Regions from separate parts of the Paenibacillus sp. NPDC093718 genome, predicted to be linked through region 1. Evidence: riboswitches for the same ligand, from Rfam matches in the RefSeq annotation. Region 1 holds a riboswitch; each other region holds the start of a gene.
What was found. A riboswitch is a leader RNA that binds a small molecule or an ion and turns the genes downstream of it on or off. The one in region 1 is predicted to bind ZMP and ZTP.
Positions count from the first base shown of each region.

Region 2: another riboswitch for ZMP and ZTP. It lies ahead of ACQKPA_RS00725 (bifunctional 5,10-methylenetetrahydrofolate dehydrogenase/5,10-methenyltetrahydrofolate cyclohydrolase); the one in region 1 lies ahead of rpiB (ribose 5-phosphate isomerase B).
Region 3: another riboswitch for ZMP and ZTP. It lies ahead of purT (phosphoribosylglycinamide formyltransferase 2); the one in region 1 lies ahead of rpiB (ribose 5-phosphate isomerase B).

Region 1 is NZ_JBNNUS010000004.1:159,460-164,817, reverse strand. It holds gene ACQKPA_RS13675 (L-threonylcarbamoyladenylate synthase) at 1-868, shown strand, start outside; gene ACQKPA_RS13670 (manganese efflux pump MntP family protein) at 949-1,512, shown strand; gene ACQKPA_RS13665 (low molecular weight protein arginine phosphatase) at 1,566-2,153, shown strand; ZMP/ZTP riboswitch at 2,245-2,326, shown strand; gene rpiB (ribose 5-phosphate isomerase B) at 2,441-2,905, shown strand; gene ACQKPA_RS13655 (TIGR01440 family protein) at 2,987-3,571, shown strand; gene glyA (serine hydroxymethyltransferase) at 3,662-4,912, shown strand; gene upp (uracil phosphoribosyltransferase) at 5,257-5,358, shown strand, end outside.
Region 2 is NZ_JBNNUS010000001.1:144,294-149,651, forward strand. It holds gene ACQKPA_RS00715 (glycoside hydrolase family 32 protein) at 1-910, opposite strand, end outside; gene ACQKPA_RS00720 (LacI family DNA-binding transcriptional regulator) at 1,090-2,082, opposite strand; gene ACQKPA_RS00725 (bifunctional 5,10-methylenetetrahydrofolate dehydrogenase/5,10-methenyltetrahydrofolate cyclohydrolase) at 2,379-3,227, opposite strand; ZMP/ZTP riboswitch at 3,292-3,371, opposite strand; gene ACQKPA_RS00730 (permease) at 3,529-4,539, shown strand; gene ACQKPA_RS00735 (TIGR03943 family putative permease subunit) at 4,637-5,358, shown strand, end outside.
Region 3 is NZ_JBNNUS010000014.1:130,895-136,252, reverse strand. It holds gene ACQKPA_RS29930 (YdcF family protein) at 1-225, shown strand, start outside; gene ACQKPA_RS29925 (hypothetical protein) at 256-525, opposite strand; gene ACQKPA_RS29920 (ATP-binding protein) at 552-2,000, opposite strand; ZMP/ZTP riboswitch at 2,254-2,334, shown strand; gene purT (phosphoribosylglycinamide formyltransferase 2) at 2,431-3,591, shown strand; gene ACQKPA_RS29910 (MATE family efflux transporter) at 3,901-5,259, shown strand.

The DNA.
Region 1 (5,358 bases):
GCATATTTCGGAGCTTACTCAGCTTGACGGTTTGGTCCGTCATGTGAATGAGACAGAAAGGGCGCTGATGGCAAGGTTCTGGCCTGGGCCGCTATCGCTGGTACTGCCCGTTAAACCGGGTGCTGTATCCCCTCGTGTGACGGCAGGGCTCGATACCGTTGCCGTGCGGATGCCGGATCACAACGTGGCGCTGGCCTTGATCAGCGCAGCCGGGCGTCCGCTGGCTGCGCCGAGCGCGAACCGTTCCGGTCGGCCAAGCCCGACGCTGGCCAGCCATGTCCTGGAGGATTTGGCCGGGGCGATCGACGGCGTTCTCGACGGCGGCCCTGCCGGGGTGGGGGTCGAGTCGACGGTGGTGCAAGTCGGCGAAGACGGCGCCGTCACGGTGCTCCGCCCGGGCGGCGTCACGGCCGAGCAGCTTGCCTCCGTTGCGGCAAGCGTGCGCATGGACCCGGCGCTGCATCGCGCCGCCGGGGAGGCGGAGAGCCCGGCGCCGCGCTCGCCGGGCATGAAGTACACGCACTACGCACCGAAGGGTGCGATGTGCGTGGTGCAGGGCCCGCGTGCCGACGCGGTGTCGGCACGCATCGCGGCCGAGCTTGAGGCGGCCGCCCGACGCGGGGAGGTGACCGGCGTGCTGTCGTTCGACGAGCACATCGGTCACTACCGCGCGGACGTTGCCGTCTCGCTCGGCAGCCTGGTCGCGCCGGAGGAAGCGGCCCGCCGGCTGTATGCCGGCCTGCGCCGGTTCGATGACGAAGGCGCAACCTTCATTCTGGCCGAAGCGTGCCCGGAGCAAGGCCTTGGAGCAGCCGTCATGAACCGGCTGCTGAAGGCCGCGGGACACCACATCATCGACGTGAATTGAGCTGCGGCTGAAGGCTTTTGGCATCATTTACCCCTTGTCCGCATATGGTGTACAAGACCATGGGACTTGGGGGAATGGGCATGCTGGAGGCGTCTGTCCAATCGGGACAGCTTGCGGCGATTCTGCTGATGGCGGTTGCACTCGGGTTAGACGCATTTTCGCTTGGAATCGGAGTTGGAATGAGAGGCGGTATGCGCTTAGGCCATATGCTGGGCATCAGCTTCATGATCGCGTTGTTTCACATGCTGATGCCGCTGCTGGGCTTATTTGCCGGCCGCTATGTTGGCATGTTACTGGGCCACGTCACAGGGCTTGCTGCTGGCGGGCTGCTGCTTTTACTGGGCGGGCATATGATGTATAACGCCCTGCGGGGCGGAGAGGGACAGCGAATCCATCCTACCGCATTTTTAGGCATGCTGCTGTTTTCGCTTAGCGTCAGCATCGACTCCTTCTCGGTAGGCGTTTCGCTCGGAATGTTTGTGGATGATGTGCTGTTAATCGTAATTTCCTTCGGGGTCGTGGGCGGTTTGCTGTCCATTCTCGGTTTGCTGCTTGGCCGTCAGGTAAGCAATAAGCTGGGGGAGTACGGTGAAATGCTGGGCGGACTGATTTTGGTCATCTTTGGCATCATGTTTATCTTTTGACGCAATATTTGTTACAATAACCCCAAAGACCTACGAACGGGAGGAATGGGACCGTGAAAAATATATTGTTTGTCTGCACGGGAAATACCTGCCGCAGTCCGATGGCTGAAGGCATGCTGCGCAAGCTTGCCAAACAACGGGGCGTCCCGTTGGAAACGAAGTCCGCCGGTGTCTCGGCCGTGGATGGAATGCCGATGTCCCATCATGCGGAATCCATACTGCGAGACCAGGATATCCAGGAACACTTGGTGTCCAAACCGTTGACCGCGAACCTGGTGGAGTGGGCAGACCTGATTCTGACGCTGACCCAGTCGCATAAGCAGTATGCTATAAGGCAGTTCCCGCACGCCGCAGACAAGATGCACACGCTGAAAGAGTTTGTTGAGGATGACCGCCGGGTGCTGGAGGATCTGCGGGAGCAGGATAGTCTGTATGCCGCGCTTGAGCTGGCCAGATCTCTGGGCCGCGATGTCAGCGACCGTGACCGAGAGCGTCTGATCGAGCTGCGTCAGCGCATCCCAAGCTTCGATATCTCCGATCCTTTCGGGGGCTCGCGGGAGGAATATGAAGCCACGGCCGCAGAGATACGGACGGCGTTGTTCCGTCTTTTGGACAAGCTGGAAGCGGATCGGCATAACTAAGCCTTGCCTTTAGAGATATGAAGCCTGCCATTGGGCTAAAAAGCCACTTGCCTTTCGCATGGTATTGCTTTAAGATGAAGGTGAAAAACAAATGATCCGGTGTAACTGGCGACGAAGTGGATGAAACCACGATGGAGCATCGGAATATACGGCCGGTCGCCTGGGCAAAGAGCATTTGGAGCACAATACGTGCGCCGACTGCTCTTTTTTCGTCTTTTGCGCCCGATTTGGGTTATAATGAAACAAGCTAAAACGCAAAAGCGAACATACGAGGGGGTTTTTCATAGATGAAAATTGCATTGGGTACGGATCATGCCGGCATTCGTCTGAAAGAGGAGATCGTGGAAGTCATTCGGGGTCTTGGCCACGAGGTGGAGGATCTGGGCTGCGGCTGTTCCGATTCCGTGGATTATCCCGATTATGCCCTTCCGGTGTGCGAGAAGGTCGTCTCGGGTGAAGCGGACCGCGGCATTCTGATCTGCGGTACGGGGATCGGCATGAGTATTGCGGCCAATAAGGTGCCGGGCATTCGCTGCGCTTTGACACATGATGTGTTCTCGGCCAAAGCGACGCGCGAGCATAACGACAGCAACGTGATTGCGCTCGGTGAGCGTGTCGTCGGTCCTGGACTTGCTGCCGAAATCGTCAGCGCATGGCTGACTACGGATTTCAGTCATGGCGAGCGCCATGTCGGCCGCGTGAACAAGATCAAGGCCATAGAGGAGCGTTACCTGAAGAATGTATCGCGATAAGTGAACGCGTAATACAGCTGCGGCTATCGTGATATGGGATTGAAGCATCTTCTGTGAAAAAATCATCGGGAGGACTGTGACATGACGGATATCTCCAAGGTTTCCTTGAACGAACAGACAGCGCGTATTGTCCGCGAACTGGCCGAAGCGGCCGTCTTAGGCCCGGGTAAAGTGCTGGTCATCGGAGCCAGCACCAGTGAAGTGGTCGGACGCCGGATCGGTACAGGCGGCGCTCTTGAAACGGCTCAGCAGCTCCTTCAGGGCATTGCCGAGGTTCAAACGGAATTCGGTTTCGCGGTGGTCTATCAATGCTGTGAGCATCTGAACCGTGCGCTTGTCATGGAACGCGAGCTGCTCGAGCGGCTGGGCTTGACGGAAGTGGCGGCAGTTCCCATTCCGGGTGCGGGCGGGTCGATGGCTTCCGCAGCTTACCGCCGCATGAAGGAGCCCTGCCTTGCGGAATCGATTGAAGCCCATGCGGGTGTCGATATCGGCGAGACGCTGATCGGCATGCATTTGCGGAGAGTGGCGGTTCCGTTCCGGCCGACCGAGCGTTATATCGGGGAGGCGCGCGTAACTGCGGCATATACCCGCCCGAAGCTGATTGGCGGAGAGCGTGCGGTGTACCGGCTTGAGCAGACGGATGATTCCACGTTGTGCGATTGATTCGAATGAGAACTCGCTTTTTTAATGATGATTACTTGTAGTTTTAAGTTTGCAAGAAAAAATAACGATTGATTATGGGAGGATATGAACATGATGGAACATTTGCGGAAGAGTGACCCGGCTGTATTGGAAGCGATGGATTTGGAGCTGAAGCGTCAACGCAGCAACATTGAGCTGATTGCCTCTGAGAATATTGTCAGCGAAGCGGTTATGGAAGCAATGGGGACGGTGCTGACGAATAAATATGCGGAAGGCTACCCTGGCAAACGCTATTACGGTGGCTGTGAGCGTGTGGATATCGTGGAAGATATCGCCCGTGACCGCGCCAAAGAATTGTTCGGAGCCGAGCATGCCAACGTTCAGCCTCACTCCGGTGCCCAAGCGAACATGGCGGTATATTTGGCAGCCCTGAAGCCTGGAGATACCGTGCTCGGCATGAACCTGGCCCATGGCGGCCATTTGACTCACGGAAGCCCGGTTAACGCTTCCGGTCTTCTGTACAATTTCGTTGCCTACGGCGTGCAAGAAGACACGTTCCTGATCGATTACGACGAAGTCCGCAAAGCGGCATTCAAGCATCGCCCTCGTCTGATCGTGGCGGGTGCAAGTGCCTATCCTCGCATTATTGATTTTGAAAAGCTTGCAGCCATCGCCAACGACGTAGGCGCGTTGTTCATGGTTGACATGGCTCATATTGCGGGACTTGTTGCGGCTGGTCTTCATCCGAATCCGGTTCCGCATGCCCATTTTGTAACGACAACGACGCATAAGACCCTTCGCGGACCTCGCGGCGGTATGATTCTGTGCAAAAAGGCTTGGGCGCAAGCGATTGATAAAGCGGTATTCCCCGGCTCCCAAGGCGGCCCGCTCATGCATGTGATTGCTTCCAAAGCCGTTGCGCTTGGCGAAGCCTTGGATCCGTCTTTCAAGACGTATGCAGAGAATGTCGTGAAGAACGCGAAAGTGCTGGCCGATACCCTGATCGAGGAAGGCCTGAACATCGTTTCCGGCGGAACTGATAACCACCTGATGCTGGTGGATACCCGTAATCTGGACATCACCGGCAAAGACGCGGAGAAAGTTCTGGACTCCATCGGAATTACCGTGAACAAGAATGCCATCCCGTTTGATCCGACCAGCCCGTTCGTAACGAGCGGTATCCGTATTGGTACCCCTGCGGTTACTTCCCGCGGTATGGATGAGCAAGCGATGGTTACCATCGCGAAAATTATTGCCATGACTTTGAAGCAGCCGAAAGACGAGGCAACGCTTGAAAAAGCAGGCCGTTTGGTGGCTGAGCTTACAGATCAATATCCTCTCTATGCTGAAATGAAATATTAATCACAGTTTCCTTCGCATAAGAAGCCTATGATAAGAGGACCCCGCCTGATGCAGGTGGGGTCCTTTTAGGAGCTATGAACATTCTGGCCAGATTGCTATGCTCTCATTTTCCCAGTCAGGCCCTTTCGCGGTTAGCATCAATATAGGCGAGAATGGAAAACCTAGGTTCAGGGCAGAAGAAGATCCGATTCCGTTATAAGGTCAAAAACTCATGGAATAAAACATGACCCGTGCAGGTGTCAATTGACTAGAGGGAATGATATAATAGACAGGATTTATGGAGCTCACAAATATTTAACGCCCATATTGAAATAACATTTGTACTCAAACCGGAGGGACCAGACATGGGAAAATTGGTGATTTGTGATCACCCGTTGATTCAACACAAACTTACATTTATCCGCGATATGCGGACTAACACAAAAGACTTTCGCGAATTGGTAGAC
Region 2 (5,358 bases), on a different contig from region 1:
GCAAACCCATCCAGCCTACCATGATGCGCCGATCTTGCTCGTCCAGCATGGTCTGCGGTGCGTAGAAATCAAAACCTCTGTCCAGCTCGTAAAACGAGCCGTGTTTAAACTCCAGCGTGTCCCGATCCAGCGGCTTGCCCAAGATGTAGCCGGATTGGTAAATGTTCCGGTATTCGTCGTCTTGCGGACTCAGCCCCTGCGGCGAAAACAGCAGCACGCCCCGTCCTTCCAGTTCAAAATAATCGGGGCATTCCCACATATAACCGAAATGTTCAAGACGGGTTTGGATTTCCCCTTTGCATGTCCAATCCAGCAAATCCGGTGATTCATATACGACAGCCGTTCCTGTCTGATCGCCCCTTTGGGCGCCGATGACGAACCGGTACTTGTCTTCGTCTTTCCATACCTTCGGATCCCGAAAATGCTCGGTGTATCCGTCCGGTACACGGCCGATTAGCGGCTTATCGAGCTTCGTGATCAATCCATCGCGATTCATCACGGCCATGCATTGATAAGATTGCCTGTTCCATTCCTCATCCCGGGCATTTCCGGTATACATCAGATACAGTTTGTCGTCTTTCACGATTCCGCTGCCCGAATAAGCGCCATAAGCATCCTGCGGGTGGCCAGGTTCAATGGCGATGCCTTGGTTTTTCCAATGCACCAGGTCTTTCGAGGATGTATGGTACCAGTATTTCAAGCCGTGATACGTACCCAGCGGAAACCATTGATAAAATAAGTGATACTCCCCGTTATAATAAGAAAACCCGTTAGGGTCATTCAGCAAGCCCATGATGGGCTGTATGTGAAACCTCTGCCTCCATTCGCTTAATTTCACTTTCTCCTTTAAGGAGGAAAGCTCTTCGGGAGAAGCCTGATCCAGGCGTCGGTATTTCAGTTCTCTGTCCATATCTCTTCTCCTTATAAATGGGCTTACTAAAAAATCAAACTGATCATGCTATGCGTGAACATCTGCCTAATCCACCTGTAGTGGAACCGGTTCCAATCAGGAGTAAAAATAATGAACTCAGCTCCAATACCTATCAAAGGCAGTATTGGAACCGGTTCCGTTTTTTCAGTATAGAATACCTATTTTAGATTGTCAACGCTTTCCCGATGAATCATATCGCAACTCATGACCGTCAGGATATTCACAGGCTCGTCGTTGACCAGCTTCATTATATGCTGAGCGGCGAGATGGCCCGCTTGGGAATATCCATATTTAACCGTTGTCAATCCAGGATGAATCACCTCGGTTACGTCGTATCCGCCAAATCCGGTGACGGAGAGTTCGTTAGGAATTTGAATGCCCTTCATATTAGCCGCTTTCATAACGCCTAACGCGATGTTGTCAGTAGCGCAGACCACGGCAGTTGGCAGCGTTCGGTTCGACTCAAAAATGGACCATGCGGTCTTTACACCATCCGACATCTTAAATCCGCTCTCATAGAGATCCGCTTCCGCCTCACTATCCTCGCTTACTGCTTTCAGAAACCCTTCCTTCCGCTGAACTCCGACAGCAACGTCTTGTTCCGTCACCCCGATATAGGCAATATGGCGATGTCCCTTGGACAGCACATATCGGCCCATGTCATAGCCTGCGGCATAGTCGTTATAAATCATGCTGTGAACATCCTTATGCTGCTGTCCTAACAGGATGACAGGGATGCCGATCTCTTTAATCGCGGCAAGATGGGTTTCCGTCACTTGAGTGGCAAATAAAATAATGCCAGATATTTTTTGCCTAGCGAGATCATACAGCGCTTCAATCTCCCTGGATAAGTCCTGGCTTGCATTGATTATGAGAAGCTGATAACCGTGTTTCCTTAATTCTTCATCCATGCCGGCAACGGTCTGCGATGCTGAGAATGAATCCAGACGCGGTACAATGGTGCCGATCATGCTGGTTTTCTTCGCTTTCAAGCTCTGTGCAAACGAATTCGGAATATAGCCGGTTTCCTGAATGACCAGCTCAATTTTTTGGCGTGTTACATTGCTGACGGAACCTCCGTTTAAGAAACGGGAGACCGTGCTTTTGGCAACTCCGGCTTTTTTGGCAATATCTGCAATCGTGTTCTTCATTCGGTGCTCCCGGGAGCCGCTTGCGGCGCTGCAACGAACAGATTGTCCTCCACAGCTCCTAGTTGGGCAGCACAATTGATCATGTTTCGTTTGTGCATGAATCTCTCCCCTTCGTTTTCGCTTTTTCCTAACTATACCATGACGTCCAGGGATCCGTGAAATGGAGACTCCAAGCCTATCATTGCATGAGCCATATCTTTTCCATGTTCCAGACTCTTACTAGAAATGAAACGATTCGAAGGGGATTCTTCATGGGCGCACCCTTAATTCATATGCAAATGGTCTATGGCTTTCCTTTAGGCTTGCACGGTTCGCTCGGCCGATTCGACGGTATGCTTCAGCAATGTAGCAATCGTAACGGGGCCGACACCAGCCGGTACCGGTGTAATCGCAGATGCCACCTTCGCGCAGGCTTCATAATCGCAGTCGCCGATATTCCCTTTATTGTAGCCGGCATCCAATACAACGGCTCCCGGCTTAATCCAGTGCCCTTGAATGAAATTAGGCTTGCCTACGGCCGCAACCACGATATCCGCCTGGGACACAAGCTCCCCGAGGTTCTTGGTTCTCGAGTGGCAGATCGTAACGGTAGCATTGCGATTGAGCAGCATCATCGATACCGGCTTACCCAGAATCGGACTGCGTCCGACCACCACGGCATGCTTCCCTTCGATCGGCAGATCATAATAATCCATAATCGCAATAATCGCGGCAGGCGTACAAGACGGATAATCGGCAAAACCAAACGCATTTTGCGAGAAACCGAGCGTGGTTACTCCATCCACATCTTTTTCAATGGCAATGGCATCAAAAGCCGCCCGTTCATCGATATGATGCGGCACCGGATGCTGCAGCAGAATACCGTGGACATTCGGATCCTCGTTCAGCTCTTGTATCGCGGCGATCAGCTCCTCAGTCGAGGTCGATGTCTCCAGCACCACTTTCTTGGATATGATGCCAAGCCGCTCGCAAGCATTTCCCTTCATCCGCACATAGGTCGCCGAAGCTGGATCATCGCCAACTAGAATCGTTGCCAAACAAGGCGTTATCCCGTGCTGCTTCAATTCCTGTACCTTCACCGCCAGCTTTGCCTTAATATCATCGGATACCTTTTTTCCATCCAAAATTACGGGTTCCTTACTCATGCTAATCCGCTCCTTCGCCATTGTATTAAAAACATAAAGAGGCAAGGCGACTAATCGTCTCCTTACCTCTTGCCCAGGCGTACGGCATATGATCCTATGTGCTCCCTCTTGGTACCCCAAGCTACGCCAGTAACACACAGATAACTTTTTTTAAATATACCACGACTTTGGACTTCGCGCTACCGTTCATGAAGTTGACGTATCAAATCGTAATCTTTTTGATTAATTTGCAAGAATCTAGTATGTTGCCGATGGTACAAGCATAGAATGTCCTAAGAACAATTCGCTCCAGGAGGCCCGAATGAAATATCCGGTAATCTTCAAAATGCTGCCCTTCATGATTCCGCTTGTCTTCGTGATACCGGTCTTGACGATATGGCTGCAGAACGATTCAAGTCTAATATCAAGCCGTGACATACAGCAGGTAAAAACGGTTTTTACGGGCATTTTCCTTGAGGCGCTTCCTTTTGTGCTGCTTGGGGTGCTAATTTCGTCCCTCTTACAAATGTTTGTTAAAGAACAGTGGGTGCGTCGGATCACGCCCAAAAATCCGGTCATCGGCGTCCTGTTCGCTTCCATGTTGGGGATCGTGTTTCCCATCTGTGAATGCGGGATGATTCCGGTCGTCCGAAGGCTGATGCTTAAGGGGATGCCTGCCTACATCGCTGTAACCTTTATTCTCAGCGGACCTATCCTGAACCCCATTGTGTTCGCTGCAACGATCATGGCCTTCCGTTCGCATCCCGAAGTAACGATCGGCCGGATGGGACTGGCTTTTGCAGTCGCGGTAACGGTAGGTTTGCTCGTCTATGTTTTTTCAAAAAACAACCCGCTCAAGCGTTCCTTACAAGAGTTTACCGAACAAGATTCCGCCATTGGTGAACGCAAGCTGCACGAGCATCCCAAAACTTGGAGAAGCCTGTTTGTCCACGCCGGAGACGAATTGATCGAAATGGGCAAATACCTGGTTCTTGGCGCATTCCTGACAGCCTGCATCCAATCCTTCATCCCTAGAGAAGAGCTGCTGGCATTGGGGAACGGTCCCACCGCTTCTTACCTGTTCATGATGGGGTTTGCTTTCATTCTGTCCCTTTGCTCGACTTCGGATGCCTTTGTGGCATCGGCGTTCACTCACACCTTTACCGTAGGTCCGCTCGTATCCTTCCTCGTGCTCGGCCCGATGCTGGATTTCAAAAGCTTGCTCATGCTGTCGGCTACCTTCAAGACCAAATTCGTAATTGGTTTAAGCCTGCTGGTGATGACGCTTGTCTTTATCGGCTCTGTAGCCGTCAACGCTCTTTTGGGTGGATAGCTGCCTAAGGATGAAAGATTGACGAAATACCAAACGAGATTACCGGGACCGTTTAGGATCATCAGGTATCCGCTTGAGATTGGAGGTGATTGGGAGGATGAAGTCCAGTTTGAGGATACGGATTCACTATACGCTCCGGTCGCTGCTTGTTGCGGCTCTCGCCGCTTATATCATGCATCTGAATGCTTCAGATTCGCTCGAATATTACCTAGCGCCTCATATGCAGACCCTGCTGCTTCTCTGCCCGGTTCCGTTGTTGTTCATTGCATTCGGGATGATGTGGCATTCCCTTGCGGGCGATTCCGGAGAGGTGTGTGATTGCGAGCACCCCCTGCCTACCGGCCTTGTCAAAAACGTAACGGTATACGGGTTATTCACAGTGCCGCTGCTGTTTGGCCTGCTCCTGCCGGACCAGGCCCTGGGCAGCGATATGGCAGCCAAAAAAGGAATGATCTACACCTATCCGAATCCCGATGTACGGCGTAAAACCGAAGACCGCAACACTTCCGCCTTTTCAGGCACAAATAAGCGATTACCCGGCATTGATCAAGGAGCAGCAGCAGACATCGCATTGAACGAACGATTCGTTGCCAAGGACATCTATAGTGTGGAGTTTGCAGAGCTTGCCAAGCGCTTATATACACTGCCCGTCATTAAGGTAGAACCGGACATTTTCTCAGAAACCGTCGGGGCTATGGATATGTACAAAGAGCATTTTCAAGGAAAAACCATCACGGTGCAAGGTTTCGTCTTCCGCGACGTACATATGAATGAGGATACCTTTGCCGTCAGCCGATTCCTCGTGATGTGCTGCACGGC
Region 3 (5,358 bases), on a different contig from region 1:
TTTGCCAATAAGGTAGGAGATTCAGCAGGGTTGTCCTCTTACCTCATTGTAAGTGACCCGCTGCATATGAAGCGGGCGATGATGATGGCTCAAGATATGGGATTGGAAGCCAATCCTTCACCCGCAGCCCGGAGTGCATATCAGAGCCTGAGAAGCAAAGTTCCTTTTTTAATCAGAGAAGTCTTTTATTACATCGGTTATCAACTGGCTGCACCATTCCGATAAAGGATCCGCGCAGAGGAAGGCCGTGTCCTATTACAGATTCTTGAGATCGTTCGCAAGCATCTGATGACTCTCCTTATCGGTTACCTTATCAAGATACCTTGTCGCTTTTTCTTTGGACAAGAGAGCTTGCTCCTTGTTTCCCAGGAGCAGATAGGCTCGGGCTTCCGCTTCATACCCGTAACCTATATAGAATGGCTCGAGGCTTACCGATGATCCGACAATGTTCTCCAAGATGTCCCATACTTGATTGAAGCAGTCCATCGCAAATTGTTTATGTGTTTTTGGTTCCTGATTGTCCATGCCTTTTCCTCCGTTATATGTATGCGTTATAAAGCCGGTAAATGGATCGTAAAGGTTGTCCCATGATCGGGTATGCTCTCGACGTTCATCGTACCGCCATGATTATGAATAATGTTCTTGGTAATCATCAGTCCGAGTCCCGTCCCGGTGTCTTTGGTCGTAACAAAGGGCTGTCCCAGGGATTGGATTTGCTCCTGCGTCATTCCAATCCCTTCGTCCTGCACGATGATTTGAACCTCTTGAGCGTTGTGCAAAATGTCCAGGGTAATGGTTCCGCCTTGATTCATCGCTTCCATTGCGTTTTTCAGCAGATTGATGAACACTTGCTTGAGCTGGTTTACTTCACCCTGGACGAAGACGGGTGCCATCGGATAATGAGGGATGATCTCGATATTTTTGAGGGCTGCTTGAACCTTCATAAGCGTAATGATCTGTTCCATAATGGCAGACACGTCGATGGGTCCGCTGACATGAACGCTCTGCGGTTTCGAGAGCACCAGGAGTTCATTGACTATGAGCTCGATGCGTTTGAGTTCCGATTCAATGATTTCAAAATAGAGCTCGTTGCTGCGTTCCGCAGATCGCAGCAATTTTACGAATCCGTTAATCGAAGTTAAGGGATTTCGAATTTCATGGGCAATGCCGGCGGCCAACTGGCCGGCGGTGGTCAGCTTCTCGGATTGCATCACACGATTCTCTTCCATCAGCTGCTCTGTGATGTCTTTGAAAATCCCGACCGCCGCTTTCTCGCCTTCATAATTGATGATTAACGTGAACCCGGCGACCATCTTCTTTTGTCCGTCCAGACAGCGTATTAGATAATTGAAGCTTCCGAGCTCTCCATTCCCACTCTCGGTGTACCTTGCCCTTCGCAGGCTAAGCTCGTTATGGCACGATTCGTCGACGATCACATCTGTTGAAATCCCCAAGACGTCTTGGGGATGCGCAGCGTTAACAAGTCTGAGCGCCGCAGGATTAACATAGTGGATAATGCTTTTTTTTGTTATGAGTACGGAGAGTGGAAGTCCTTCCAGCAGCTGCAGAAACGAATTTTCCTTCTCGTTCAGCTTCTGTTCCTTCAGCTCAAGCTGCTTCATGAGTTGTCTCAGCAAGGTTCGATCTTCAAACTGTACCAAGTAGCCACCGCGACTCTGCTTCAGCTCCTGCTTAACGCTGATACGTACACTGAGGTATATTTCACGATCGGATGGATGGTGGTAAATATATTCAAACTGGGTGATGGATTGCTGATGATCCTGTGCAGCACTCGCGTTCCGAACCACTTGATTCAATAAGGCGCGGATGCTGTTATCTTCTTGTGGCGCCCCGGCAGTTAACTCCTGCTGCGAATATCCCAATAGTTCACTTAGTGCCGAATTGACCTTAAGAATCGAACCATCAAGCGATATCATTGCCATTCCGAATACGGCTTGTTCAAAGGCAAAATCAGGATTAGAGTTGGAGTAAGGCAGCACTGCAAGTCTCCTTTCAAATTTCTGACAGGAATGAATTTATCCATATTATATGTTGGTCCATATCATTCATCAATCCTTTAAAGCGATAGATCTTTAACGAAACTTCTCGTTTTGGCGATAAATCCACCCCAAGAAGTGGCTTTCACAATCGTTGAAGGATGCAATCGATATGCTGAAGTCTAAATTCTAATGTGGCCTTACGGTGATATTGCAATTAACGGGAAGATTCAGTATGATTTATATAACAATGTATAGGTTTATGTGTGACTGGCGTAGCATGGGGGACCATGAGGGAGCACATAGGTGACGACGGCCGTACGCCTGGGCAGAGGTAAGGGAAGCTTATTTCCCTTACCTCTTTATTATTATTATTATTATTATTTTCTGCTTCTATAAATCTCTGAAACTACGAAAAGGGGATACGACAACGATGTTAAAAACGAAGAAAATATTGCTGCTAGGATCGGGAGAACTGGGAAAAGAAGTCGTGATTGAGGCGCAGAGACTGGGTGTTGAAACCGTAGCCGTCGATCGTTATGCCGATGCTCCTGCCATGCATGTTGCCGATCACAGCCATGTCATCGATATGCTGGATGGGGAAAAATTACGCGCAATCATTGAGCAGGAGAAGCCGGACCTGATCGTACCTGAAATCGAGGCTCTTGCTACTTCGGAGCTAGTTAAGCTGGAGGAAGAGGGGTACCGGGTTATTCCTACGGCCAGAGCTGCGAAGCTGACGATGGATCGTGAAGGGATTCGCCGGTTAGCTTCCGAGGGGTTGGGGCTGCCTACTGCGGGCTATCGATTTGCCGATACTTATGAGGAATTTAAACAAGCTGTCCTGGACATGGGCTTTCCGTGCGTGATTAAACCTCTGATGAGTTCCTCGGGCAAAGGCCAGAGTGTATGCCGTTCCGAAGGGGATATCGAGTCCTGCTGGAACATCGCCATGGAAGGCGGCCGCGTGCAGAACGGCAGAGTGATCATTGAGGAATTCATTACGTTCCAGTCGGAGATCACGCTTCTGACTGTTCGCTCTGTCAATGGAACAAGCTTCTGTGCGCCAATCGGACATATTCAGGAGAGCGGGGACTATATCGAATCCTGGCAGCCGCACAACATGTCCGAAGAGCAAATGGAAGAAGCTAAATATATTGCAAGGACGATTACCGACGAACTTGGCGGTTATGGATTGTTTGGTGTGGAATTGTTCCTGGCTGCGGATAAAGTGTATTTTAGCGAGGTGTCTCCGCGACCGCATGATACCGGCTTGGTTACGCTGGTCACGCAAAATTTATCTGAATTCGCGCTTCACGTCCGTGCCATTCTTGGGTTTCCGATCCCGGAGATCGAATTGATAACGCCGGGAGCCAGCCGTCCGCTGAAAGCGGCGCGAGAGCTGGAGAACTACACAATTACCGGTGCCGAGCAGGCATTGGCTGTTCCAAATACGCAGCTGCGTATTTTTGGGAAACCGGTCACCAAGGTCGGAAGACGAGTCGCAGTTGCGTTGTCAACCGCCGGCGCAGTGGAGGAAGCACGTTCGCGTGCGAAGCAGGCTTTGGATAAGCTTGCTGTTGAAGAAGCATAATCATTCCCCGATTTCTTAGGGTGGTGATTCCAAAAAGGTCAACCGATTACCGGTTGATCTTTTTTATTGAAGTTATTTCGCGGATTAGATTCGGAGATGAATTTTTCTGATTCTCATGGTTTGTTTTCGTTATGGTTTTGATGATAAATATGCAGAAATTTATGTTCTTTCATGATAAGATACACAAGAATACAAACGACCCTCACCCATTATAATGTTCTCAAGGTGCTGCTCTATAGGCACAGTTTATAGCATTATATTATCAATAAATATATAGAGGAACGTTTATGACGGCATAGGAGAATCTACATGAGAGACATGACGCAAGGAAGTCCGATCAAGCTGATCATCATGTTTACGATCCCGCTTTTGATCGGAAATATTTTTCAACAATTTTATAATATGGCGGATACCCTGATTGTGGGGCGCACCATTGGTGTGAACGCACTTGCGGCCGTTGGCTCGACGGGCAGTATTTTGTTTTTTGTCATTGGCTTTGCCCAAGGCTTGACGGCAGGTTTATCCATCATAACGGCGCAGCGTTTTGGCGCCAAGGATATCGCGGGCGTTCGCAAAAGCGTGGGAACGAGTATATGGATTAGCCTTGTATTCACAGTTTTTCTGACCATTGTTAGTGTCATATTCACGAGACCTGTCCTCGTCATGATGAACACGCCGGCAGAAATCTTGGATGATGCTTATTCGTATTTAATCGTCATTAATTGGGGTGTTGGCGCAGCCGTCCTGTTCAACCTGCTGGCGAACTTGCTCAGAGCGCTTGGGGACAGCCGGACGCCGCTTCTATTCTTGGTGGTCGCAAGCATTCTGAATATCGTACTCGATCTGTTATTTATTCTTGTATTCAAGATGGGAGTAGCCGGAGCAGGGCTTGCCACGGTGGTATCGCAGCTGTTCTCCTGCCTGCTCTGCTTGTTATACATTCATAAAAAGGTTCCGCTTCTGCAGTTCAAGAATGCTGATTGGTCCATCGATTGGACATTTATACGCCGGCATATGTGGGTCGGTTTCCCGATGGGCTTCCAAGCCTCCATCATTGCAATCGGTGCCATCATTCTTCAGATTACGCTTAACGGTCTTGGGGCAACAGCCGTAGCCGCATATACTGCGGCTCAGAAGATTGACATGCTCGCTACGCAGCCCATGAGTTCCTTTGGCATTACGATGGCGACTTTTGCGGCCCAGAACTTCGGTGCGAATCGCATAGACCGAATCAAGCTTGGAGTTAAACAATGTATATGGGTCTCGGGATCATTCAGCATCGCCGTGGGGTTGCTGGTTATATTCGCGGGTCCTGCAGCCGTCAGCCTCTTTGTCGGTCAAGGACAGGAAGAATTGCTGTCCCTTAGCAGGCTGTATTTCTTATCGAACGGAAGCACCTATTTGCTTCTGTCGCTGTTGTTCATCTACCGCTTCACGCTGCAGGGACTGGGACAGAGCTTTATCCCAACCGTAGCCGGCATCATGGAACTGATCATGCGGGTATTGGCTGCCATCTTCCTGACCGCGCAAATCGGATTCCTCGGCGCAAGCCTGGCGAACCCGCTGGCTTGGCTCGGAGCCGTCATCCCGCTCGGCATTGCCTACTACCTGAGCATTAAAAGGTTAAGTAAGCCTGCAAATCCCGTCTCCATACCGGTTCAGGCGTAAGGATTTTATACAATCGAGTTCAGAACGAATCATGACTTAACGAACAGAAATCACTCTGTTGTTCAAGAGCCATGCATTCGTTCTTTTTTTTGCCTCAAA